3 regions of the Streptomyces sp. NPDC050388 genome follow, and region 3 is predicted to be linked to each of the others. Evidence: riboswitches for the same ligand, from Rfam matches in the RefSeq annotation. Region 3 holds a riboswitch; each other region holds the start of a gene.
The links. Region 3 has a riboswitch for glycine ahead of gcvP (aminomethyl-transferring glycine dehydrogenase). Riboswitches for the same ligand answer to the same signal wherever they lie in the genome.
Positions count from the first base shown of each region.

Region 1 (3,269 bases), on a different contig from region 3:
CCGGGCATCTTGAACGTCGACGCCTCGTGCAGGTGAGGACGGCGCTTGCGGTACACGAGGTAGCAGATCAGGATGATCGACCAGACGAACATGAACAGCAGGGCCGAGATGGTGGTCACCAGCGTGAAGGCCTCGATGATCGAGTCGCCCATGGTGACCATGACGACACCGGGAAGCAGGAAGAGGCCGGACAGGAGCAGGGCGTTGACCGGTACCTTCCTGGAGGTGAGCCGGCCGAACCGTGCCGGCGCGTCGCCCTCCTGGGCCAGGCCGTAGACCATCCGTGAGGTGGAGTAGATGCCCGAGTTCGCGGACGAGGCGGCAGAGGTCAGCACCACGAAGTTGATCACGGAGGCGGCGATGCCGAGGCCGGCCAGCGTGAACATCACGACGAAGGGGCTGCGGTCCGCGCTGATCTGGCGCCAGGGCGTGACGGAGATGATCGCGACCAGGGCCACCACGTAGAACAGCATCACGCGTACCGGGATCGAGTTGATCGCCTTGGGCAGGTTCCGTTCCGGGTTCTTGGTTTCCGCCGCAGTGGTGCCGACCAGTTCGATGCCGACGAAGGCGAAGGTCGCGATCTGGAATCCCGCGACGAACCCCATGGGACCGGTGGGGAAGAAACCGCCGTCGTTCCAGAGGTTGGAGAAGCTTGCGGTGGCACCCCCGGGGGCCTGGAAGCCGCCCAGTACCATGCCGAATCCGACGACGATCAGTGTCACGATGGCGACGATCTTGATCAGTGCGAACCAGAACTCGGTCTCACCGAACGCCTTCACCGTGGGCAGGTTCAGGACGATCAGCAGGACGACCGCCGCGAGTGCCGGGATCCACAGCGCGAGCCCTCCCCACCAGTACGACACGTACCCGGCGATCGCGATGACGTCGGCGACGCCGGTGACGATCCAGCAGAACCAGTAGGTCCATCCCGTGAAGAAGCCGGCCCACGGCCCGAGAAGGTCCGAGGCGAAGTCGGCGAAGGACTTGTAGCGCAGGTTGGACAGCAGCAGCTCTCCCATCGCCCGCATCACGAAGAACAGCATCGCGCCGATGATCATGTAAACGAAGATCACTGAAGGGCCGGCCAGTGAGATCGTCTTGCCCGACCCCATGAACAGACCGGTTCCGATGGCGCCGCCGATCGCGATCAGCTGGATGTGCCGGTTGGACAACTGCCGGGAGAGGTGCTGCTCGCCCGCGGGGGAGGGCGTCGGTCCGGGCTCCGTCCCGGGCGCCGGGGCGGTGGTTGGGACGGCTTTGCTGCTGTCATGCATGAGCGAACCTCGTGGATCTTTGGTGCGTGTGGGCCGTGACAGGCGTGTCCTGGGAGGCGGCCGCACACGCATGGGGGAGCGAGTGGGCGCAAAGAGCCGGCATGAGTGGTGGGGCGGTCGGCGGAGGGGTGCCGGGCACGCCGAACATGCCTTCAGAGGGGCGTGGGCCCAGGAGGGCCGTGGTGGGAAAGCCGGAGCTCAGTCGGGATACCGACGGACGGCCGGCGGCCGGGGTAATGAGAAAGCCATCGGGGGGTCCTCAAGAGTCGGGCACGGGCAGGAGCCCGCGCTGCCGAGTGGAGCCTCCCCCTCTGTCATGGGGCCTGAGAGCTTCGCCGCGAAAGTTCGCGGCTTGCACCGTGGGCGAGACGCAGGAGCGCCTGCTTTTCAGAGGTGCCTGCCCGAGCGGTAGGGGTGCCTGAGAGTTTCCGGGGAGGTGTTGCTCCTTCGGCGCCCGGGTCTGGCTGACCCGGTGCTCTCCCGCAGCGGGATGAGCGGCGATGTGAGGCTAGGCCCGCACCGGCAGTGGGTCAAGACCTGCGTGAACGTTGATCATTTACTGCCGGGTAGGACGGCGTTTCAGGACCGCGTGCACCTTCCCGCAGGTGCGGGCCGCTCCAGGAACCGGGCCGGCCTCGTGCGTCGGCTTCGCCGGGATGCCGGTCCCCTCCCGGACCTCGCGGGTGACGCCGGCCTCCGGGGTTTCGTCGAATTCGAGGACGACGCCGGAAAGTTGCCTTGAGCCACTGCCGGTCCGGCGGATCGCCGGGAGGCGCCTGTCGGTGCGTACCCCCACTCCGGTTACGGACGGGGAGTGCGGGAACGGAGGCGTTGCTTCCTGTGGTTGACTCCGGGCACCAGGTATCCAATCGGTCTGCCGGCCCGCTCGCTGAGACCGGCGCCTCCGCGTAGGCCGACTCCGTCGCGGACAGTTGTGGCAACGTGATGGCCGAGGCCCTGAACAGCACCTTCAAGGCCGAACCGGTCGAGATGCAGGGCCCCGGACCAGCTTCGGCCAGGTCAAGCACGCGATCTTCCGGCAAGTCACCCGGTACCGCGAGGAACGGCTCCGCTCCGCCCTCGCCCACGTACCGTCTGCCGAGTACGAACGCGAGGGTGCCAGCGCCAGGAAGCCATCTCGCAGTCCGCCTGAGGCAAGATCACCGGACTCCGCGAAAACCGGGGCAGTTCAGGGTGCAGGCAGCGATCGGCCGGTCGGCGGCAGGGTGCCGTCCAGGATCACGAACGCCTTTGTCCGCACGGTCCTCATCGCCCCGTCCAGGGTGGCCAGGACGTCGATTGCCTCGTGCGGGGAGCGGTACGCGGTCGCGGTGCCGATGCGGAAACCGGCGACGAGCCGGGCGTAGGTGTCGCCGCACCGCAGGTGGGCCAGGGCGCGCGGGGCCCGACGCCCGGCCGGCAGGCGTCGTCACCGCGTCCCGATCTCCCGCCGCCGAGCGCGGAATTGCCCCGTCAGGTATCGAAGGGTGTGGCTGGACAGATCAATCGACGACGGGGGGAAAGCACACGAAACTCCTGACGGGCATGGGCGATCTTGGTCGAGAACCCGTCTACCAGGAGTTTCGTTGCCCCGTGCAACCATCTCCCGCCAACACCCCGACCGCGCAATCAGGCTGAAAAGGGCTCAAGGTAATTGCCTATTGCATCCAAAGCCTCGGGGTGATCGAATGTGCGTCCGGCGATCGGTGTTCTTGACGTTACGCAGAGGGTGTCGCACATGATGGGCCGCTGGTTGGCAGGTCGAACAAAACAGCGTCAGGCGGGCCCGCTGGCAGCTGTGCAGACCCCCTCGAACGCCGGGGTGCTGAGCTGCCGGGTCCTCAGCCCGGCCAACGAGCCGGTGTCGAATGCCCGATGGGCGGTCAGCGACACCGTGGGACGCACACTGGTCGAGGGCGGGACGGATCCCTTCGGTTCGTTCGTGGCCACGATTCCGGCGGGAGAGTACCGGCTCGCGGTGTTCGCCGAGGG
Region 1 is NZ_JBFAKH010000043.1:20,724-23,992, reverse strand. It holds gene cycA (D-serine/D-alanine/glycine transporter) at 1-1,277, opposite strand, end outside; glycine riboswitch at 1,582-1,673, opposite strand; glycine riboswitch at 1,674-1,770, opposite strand; partial or broken gene AB0I73_RS24010 (IS5/IS1182 family transposase) at 2,494-2,784, opposite strand; gene AB0I73_RS24005 (YceI family protein) at 3,016-3,269, shown strand, end outside.
Region 1: linked by a shared signal. The riboswitch ahead of cycA (D-serine/D-alanine/glycine transporter) and the one ahead of gcvP (aminomethyl-transferring glycine dehydrogenase) in region 3 are both predicted to bind glycine.

Region 2 (3,269 bases), on a different contig from region 3:
CGTCCGGCCAGGCACAGTTCGGCCACGGCGGGCGGCGGCAGCGGGACGCCGACCACGCCACCGGGGTTCACCGCGATCCCGGCCTGCGGCGGCAGACCCCGCGCGAACTCCACCGCGGGCGCGACGGTGAACGACATGGGGGTGCCCACGACCTGGCGGAACTGTTCCTCGGAGCTGAAGACCGGGACGTACGCCTGCCCCTCGATCTCCAGGGTGGGCAGGTCCAGCGGGCCGCTGTGCGGACCGCCGCCGTTCGGCAGCGGGACCCAGACGAAGCTCCTGCCCAGCACCTCGATGATCCGGCCGTCCGCCGAGGGGACGCCGAGGGAGGCGGAGAGCACCTCCTCCAACTCGTTGCCGGGCCATCCTCCGTGCGGATGGGGGTGAGTCTGTGCCGGGAAGTCCGCGGAGAAGCCCGCCGGGAAGTCCATCTGCCTACCGCCTGCCTGGAACCACTGCTGTGGCTGAAAAGGCTAACCGCTGCCGCGCCGGGGCCGTCAGCCCGTGCAGCCGTCAGCCCGTGAAGTCGATGCGGCGCAGCGCGTTCGCCGCGTCCCGGTCGATCAGGACCGCCGAGCCGCAGCCCGCGGGCGGGTCGCCGCGCTCCGCGGACCGCAGCACCCGGCCGACGGCGGTGCGGTGCCGCAGGAAGGCGTACCGGGAGACGCCGCGGCCGCGCTCACGCTGCCCGTCCAGCGCCTGCCCCGGGGAGACGTCGAGCAGCAGCAGATGCAGCCCCGCGCCCCGGCGGCGGGCCTCGCGGGCCAGCCAGCGGCGCACCCAGGCGTGGGTACCGCAGTCGTGCACGACGGCCCCCTCGCCGGTGCGCAGGGCGCGGCGCAGCCCGGCGTAGTGGTCGAGGCGGACCAGGGGCCGGTACACCGCGTACGGCAGGAGGCGCGGCATGCGGCGGTCCCAGCGGTCGCGGGTGTCCTGGGAGTCGATACGGGTGCCGCGCACCGCGCGCCGCATCAGTGTGGATTTGCCGCTGCCGGGCAGTCCGGTGACCACGACGAGGTCGCGGGGGCCGAAGACCAGGGCGTGCGGACCGCGGCCGGCGCACCCGCGCAGGTCGCGGACGACGGGCGACGGCCGCGCGCCGCGGGCCTCCCGGGCCGAAGGGGCCTGCTGCTCGGGCGGCGCGACACCCGTGGTGGCGTACGCCGTGGTCCTGTTCACCGTGAGTCCTCCCCTGGGGCAGGCGCCTGAGCACCGTCCCCGCCGAGTGTAAAGAGACGGTAACGGCGGAGCCTCCTCATTCCGTCCGTTTCCCGATACAGACCTGTCACAGCCGTCCGTACAGGCATGAACACCCTGTGCGTACGAAGGAAAGGTCCCCCTGCCGAAGCCTCACGATGCGTGCAATGATGAGCGCGCCAACTGCATACCGGCCGTTTGAATCCGCGCGGGAGAGTCCCTGGCACGTTTCGCCGGGGCGCCGAAGGAGCAAGTCCCTCCCTTGAATCTCTCAGGCACCGTTACCGCGCGGGCCAGGCACATCTGAAAAGCGGGCCGCCGTGCGAGTTTCCGGCGGCTCCACCCAAGGTGCAAGCCGTGACGTCCCCTGCGCGGACGGTCATGGCGAACCTCTCAGGTTCCGATGACAGATGGGGAGGAACGTCCTCACCCTCCCCGTGCTCGGCCCCGGCCGGCGGGGACCCCATCGCCCTGGGAGACCGACCGATGAGCAGTACCGAACTCCGCCGGACAGCGCTCGACGCCCTGCATCGTTCGCTCGGCGCCACGATGACCGACTTCGCCGGCTGGGACATGCCCCTGCGCTACGGCTCCGAGCGCGACGAGCACAACGCCGTGCGCACGAAGGCGGGCCTCTTCGACCTCTCGCACATGGGCGAGATCACCGTCACCGGCCCGCAGGCGGCGCGGTTCCTGGACTACGCCCTGATCGGCAACATCGGGACCGTCAAGCCCGGCCGCGCCCGCTACACCATGATCTGCAGCGAGGACGGCGGCATCCTGGACGACCTGATCGTCTACCGCCTCGGCGAGACCGAGACCCCCGAGTACCTGGTCGTCGCCAACGCCTCCAACGCCCAGGTGGTGCTGGACGCCCTCGTGGAGCGGTCGGCGGGCTTCGACGCCGAGGTCCGCGACGACCGCGACGCGTACGCGCTGATCGCCGTGCAGGGCCCCGAGGCCGCCGGCATCCTCAAGGGCCTCACCGATGCCGACCTGGACGGCCTGAAGTACTACGCCGGTCTGCCCGGCACGGTCGCCGGCGTCCCCGCGCTCATCGCCCGTACCGGCTACACCGGCGAGGACGGCTTCGAGCTGTTCGTCGCGCCGGAGCACGCGGTCGAGGTGTGGCAGGCGCTGACCGGGGCGGGCGAGGCCGTGGGGCTGGTCCCGTGCGGGCTGGCCTGCCGGGACACGCTGCGCCTGGAGGCCGGCATGCCGCTGTACGGCAATGAGCTGAGCGCCTCGCTGACGCCGTTCGACGCCGGGTTCGGCCGGGTCGTGAAGTTCGAGAAGGAGGGCGACTTCGTGGGCCGCGCCGCCCTGGCCGAGGCCGCCGCCCGTGCCGAGCGGACCCCGCCCCGCGCCCTGGTGGGCCTGGTCGCCGAGGGCCGCCGGGTCCCGCGCGCCGGGTACCCGGTGGTGGCCGGCGGCGAGGTGATCGGCGAGGTCACCTCCGGCGCGCCCGCACCGACGCTGGGCAAGCCGATCGCGATGGCGTACGTCGACGTGGCGCACTCGGAGCCGGGTACCCCGGGCGTGGGCGTGGACATCCGTGGCAGCCACGAGCCGTACGAGGTCGTGGCTCTGCCGTTCTACAAGCGGCAGAAGTGACGACGTCGTAGGACGTGGGCCGCGCGTCCGGCCGTACCGGCCGAGGCCGGGCGCGGCGCACCCGCTCACCCGTGCTTCCGCCATCAGCCGGGCCGGTCCCGTGGCCCCCGGGCTCCTTCGCCCCTCTTTCACCCCCTTTCGTCGCCGTCGATCCCGGCGGTCCCTCGCACACAGGAGGATCCAGATCATGAGCAACCCCCAGCAGCTCCGCTACAGCAAGGAACACGAGTGGCTGACGGCCGCCGAGGACGGCGTGTCGGCGATCGGCATCACGGAGCACGCGGCCAACGCGCTCGGCGACATCGTGTTCGTCCAGCTCCCCGAGGTCGGCGACACCGTGACCGCGGGTGAGACCTGCGGCGAGCTGGAATCGACCAAGTCGGTCAGCGACCTGTACTGCCCGGTCACCGGCGAGGTCACCGAGGTCAACGAGGACGTGGTGAACGACCCGTCGCTGG
Region 2 is NZ_JBFAKH010000032.1:28,031-31,299, reverse strand. It holds gene AB0I73_RS19945 (enhanced serine sensitivity protein SseB) at 1-431, opposite strand, end outside; gene AB0I73_RS19940 (AAA family ATPase) at 514-1,179, opposite strand; glycine riboswitch at 1,397-1,494, shown strand; gene gcvT (glycine cleavage system aminomethyltransferase GcvT) at 1,684-2,811, shown strand; gene gcvH (glycine cleavage system protein GcvH) at 2,999-3,269, shown strand, end outside.
Region 2: linked by a shared signal. The riboswitch ahead of gcvT (glycine cleavage system aminomethyltransferase GcvT) and the one ahead of gcvP (aminomethyl-transferring glycine dehydrogenase) in region 3 are both predicted to bind glycine.

Region 3 (3,269 bases):
TCCCGGCCATGACGGCGCTGGCCGCGTTGGTGCCGTGCGCGGAGGACGGGATGAGGCAGACGGTGCGCTGCTCGTCGCCGTTGGCCCGGTGGTAGCCGCGCACGGCGAGCAGCCCGGCCAGTTCGCCCTGGGAACCCGCGTTGGGCTGGAGGCTCACCTTGTCGTAGCCGGTGACCTCGGCGAGACGCTCCTCCAGTTCGTGGATGAGCGTGAGGTAGCCCTGGGCCTGCTCGGCCGGCGCGAAGGGGTGCAGCTGCCCGAACTCGGGCCAGGTGATCGGCTCCATCTCCGTGGTCGCGTTGAGCTTCATGGTGCAGGAGCCCAGCGGAATCATCCCGCGGTCCAGCGCGTAGTCACGGTCGGCGAGCCGCCGCAGGTAGCGCAGCATCGCGGTCTCGGAGCGGTGCTGGTGGAAGACGGGGTGCGTCAGGTACTCGTCGGTGCGCAGCAGGGCGTCCGGCAGGGTGTCGGGCGCTGCCGCGTCCAGGCTCTCGACGTCGGCCTCGACCCCGAAGGCGTTCCACACGGCGGCGAGCCGGGCCCGTGTGGTGGTCTCGTCGCAGGCGATCGAGACGTGGTCGGCGTCGACGAGGAGCAGGTTGACGCCGTTGTCCCGCGCGGCGGCGACGACCTCGGCACCCCGGCCCGGGACCCGCACGGTCAGCGTGTCGAAGTAGGAGCTGTGGACGATCTCCACGCCGCCGGCCCGGAGCCCTTCGGCGAGGACGGTCGCGTAACGGTGGGTGCGCCACGCGATGGTCCGCAGTCCTTCGGGACCGTGGTAGACGGCGTACATCCCGGCCATCACGGCGAGCAGCACCTGAGCGGTACAGATGTTGCTGGTGGCCTTCTCACGGCGGATGTGCTGCTCACGGGTCTGGAGCGCGAGCCGGTAGGCCTGGTGGCCGTCCGCGTCGACGGAGACACCGACGAGCCGTCCGGGCAGGCTGCGCGCCATCTTCTCGTGCACGGCCATGTATCCGGCGTGCGGCCCGCCGAAGCCCATGGGCACACCGAAGCGCTGTGTCGTGCCAACCGCGATGTCCGCGCCGAGTTCGCCGGGCGACGTCAGCAGCGTGAGGGCGAGCAGATCGGCGGCGACGGTGACCAGCGCGCCCAACTCGTGCGCCCGGTCGATCACCGGCTTGATGTCGCGTACGGCTCCGGAGGCGCCCGGGTACTGGATCAGCACGCCGTTGATCCCGCGCTCGGCGATCTCGGCGGGGATGCCCTCGCTCAGGTCGGCGACGACGACCTCGACACCGGTCGGCTCGGCACGGGTCTCGATCACGGCGATCGTCTGCGGCAGTGCGTCCGCGTCGACCAGGAACAGACCGTTCTTGTTCTTGCCCATGCGACGCGACAGCGCCATCGCCTCGGCGGCGGCCGTGCCCTCGTCGAGCAGTGAGGCCCCGGAGGTCGGCAGGCCGGTCAGTTCGGCGACCATGGTCTGGAAGTTCAGCAGTGCCTCGAGCCGCCCCTGCGAGATCTCCGGCTGGTACGGCGTGTAGGCCGTGTACCAGGCGGGGTTCTCCATCACGTTGCGCAGGATGACGGGGGGCGTGAAGGTCCCGTAGTACCCGAGCCCGATCATGGAGCCGAGCACCTCGTTGCGGTCGGCCAGCGACCGGAGCTCGGCCAGTACCTCGGGCTCGGTCCGGGCGCCCGGCAGGTCGAGCGCGTCGGCGTTCTTGATCACATCCGGGACCGCCGCAGCCGTCAGCTCGTCGAGCGAGCCGTAGCCGACCTGCGCGAGCATTTTGGCGCGGGCCTCGTGGTCGGGGCCGATGTGGCGCTGCTCGAAGGGCGTTCCCTGTTCGAGCTCGGAGAGGGGAATGCGGTGGGCGGTCATTGCGGAGGCCTCCTGGTCTGACGACCTTCGAGGGGCACCATGGCGGGTGCCCGGACGGCCTCCCCCTCTGTCATCTCAACCTGAGAGCTTCACCGGACCGCCGCAGGGCGCCCGGCTTTCACCGTCGGTGAGAGCGGGAGCCGTCGACACCCGCCCTGCTTTCCAGAGTGACCTCGTCCATGCGGTACGTGGGCCTGAGAGTTTCCGGGGAGGATTTGCTCCTTCGGCGCCCTCCGGTGGTGTCCGGAGGACTCTCCCGCACGGGGTCAGCAGCCGCTGTCAGCGTACCAGCGAGGGCAACCCCCGGTCCTTCGAGTGGCCGCCGGACCAATTGTGCCGTTTCGTAGTGCTGACGAGTGATTGCGGATTGCGACCAGTGGAGGGCCCGTGCAGACCGACATCGATCCGCGCAACCTGATCGGCCGCAAGGCGTTCGACCGCAACGGAACCCGGATCGGCACCATCGACGAGGTCTATCTCGACGACGCCACCGGCGTACCCGAGTGGGCGGCGATACGCACCGGCTTGTTCAGCAGGGACGCCTTCGTCCCCCTGGAGCCGAGCGAGCTGATCGACGGCAGCCTCCACATACCCTTCGAACGCGCCCTGATCAAGGACGCTCCCGACTTCGGCGTGGGCCGCCACCTCTCCCCGGAGCAGGAGCTCCAGCTCTACCACCACTACGGTCTGGACGTCTCCGCGCCTCCCCCGCTTCCGGACCGCGACTTCGGCAAGCTCGCCGACCGCGACGACCGCCCGGCCTGACGGCCCCCGGAGCCGGGAGCACGAAGCCCACTCACGCCTGCGAGGGCCCCGGGCCCACGACACCGGGACTCGCCCCCGAGCCGTCGCCCGTCTCCGCGCCGTCCCGCGGTCTCTCGCCCTCCCCGGGGCTTGGATCCACCAGTGGCAGCGGATCCGCCGGTTGCAGGGCCGGGTCGTCGGTGCGGAAGGTCTTCACCCGTCCCACCGCCGAGTCGGGCGTCTCGAACCGGACCGTGACCCGGCCCAGGCCGCTGCCCTGCACCCACCCGTGCCCGTACTCGGTGTGCCGTACGTCGTGCCCGGCCGGCCAGCGCCGCTCCGTGCTCGTCTGCTGTTCTTCCCCCATGGGTGCGGTCACCCGGTCCTCCTCGCCCGGCGACTCCTCCGCCCGGTCCCCCGCCGCCTGTGCGAACAAGTCCTCCTGGGTGTAGTCCGCGAGTCCGCTGACCCCCACGCCCAGCAGCCGTACTCCGCCTGTCGTGTCGACCGATTCCAGCAGCCGTGCCGCCGCCTCGCGCACCACCGCCGGATCGTCCGTGGGCCCCCGCAGCGTCTCGGACCGGGTGAGCGTCGAGAAGTCGTAGCGCCGCACCTTCAGCACGATGGTCCGTCCCGCCAGCCCCGCTCCCCGCAGCCTGCGCACACAGCGATC
Region 3 is NZ_JBFAKH010000089.1:14,907-18,175, forward strand. It holds gene gcvP (aminomethyl-transferring glycine dehydrogenase) at 1-1,852, opposite strand, end outside; glycine riboswitch at 2,025-2,121, opposite strand; gene AB0I73_RS33845 (PRC-barrel domain-containing protein) at 2,240-2,617, shown strand; gene AB0I73_RS33850 (DNA polymerase IV) at 2,649-3,269, opposite strand, start outside.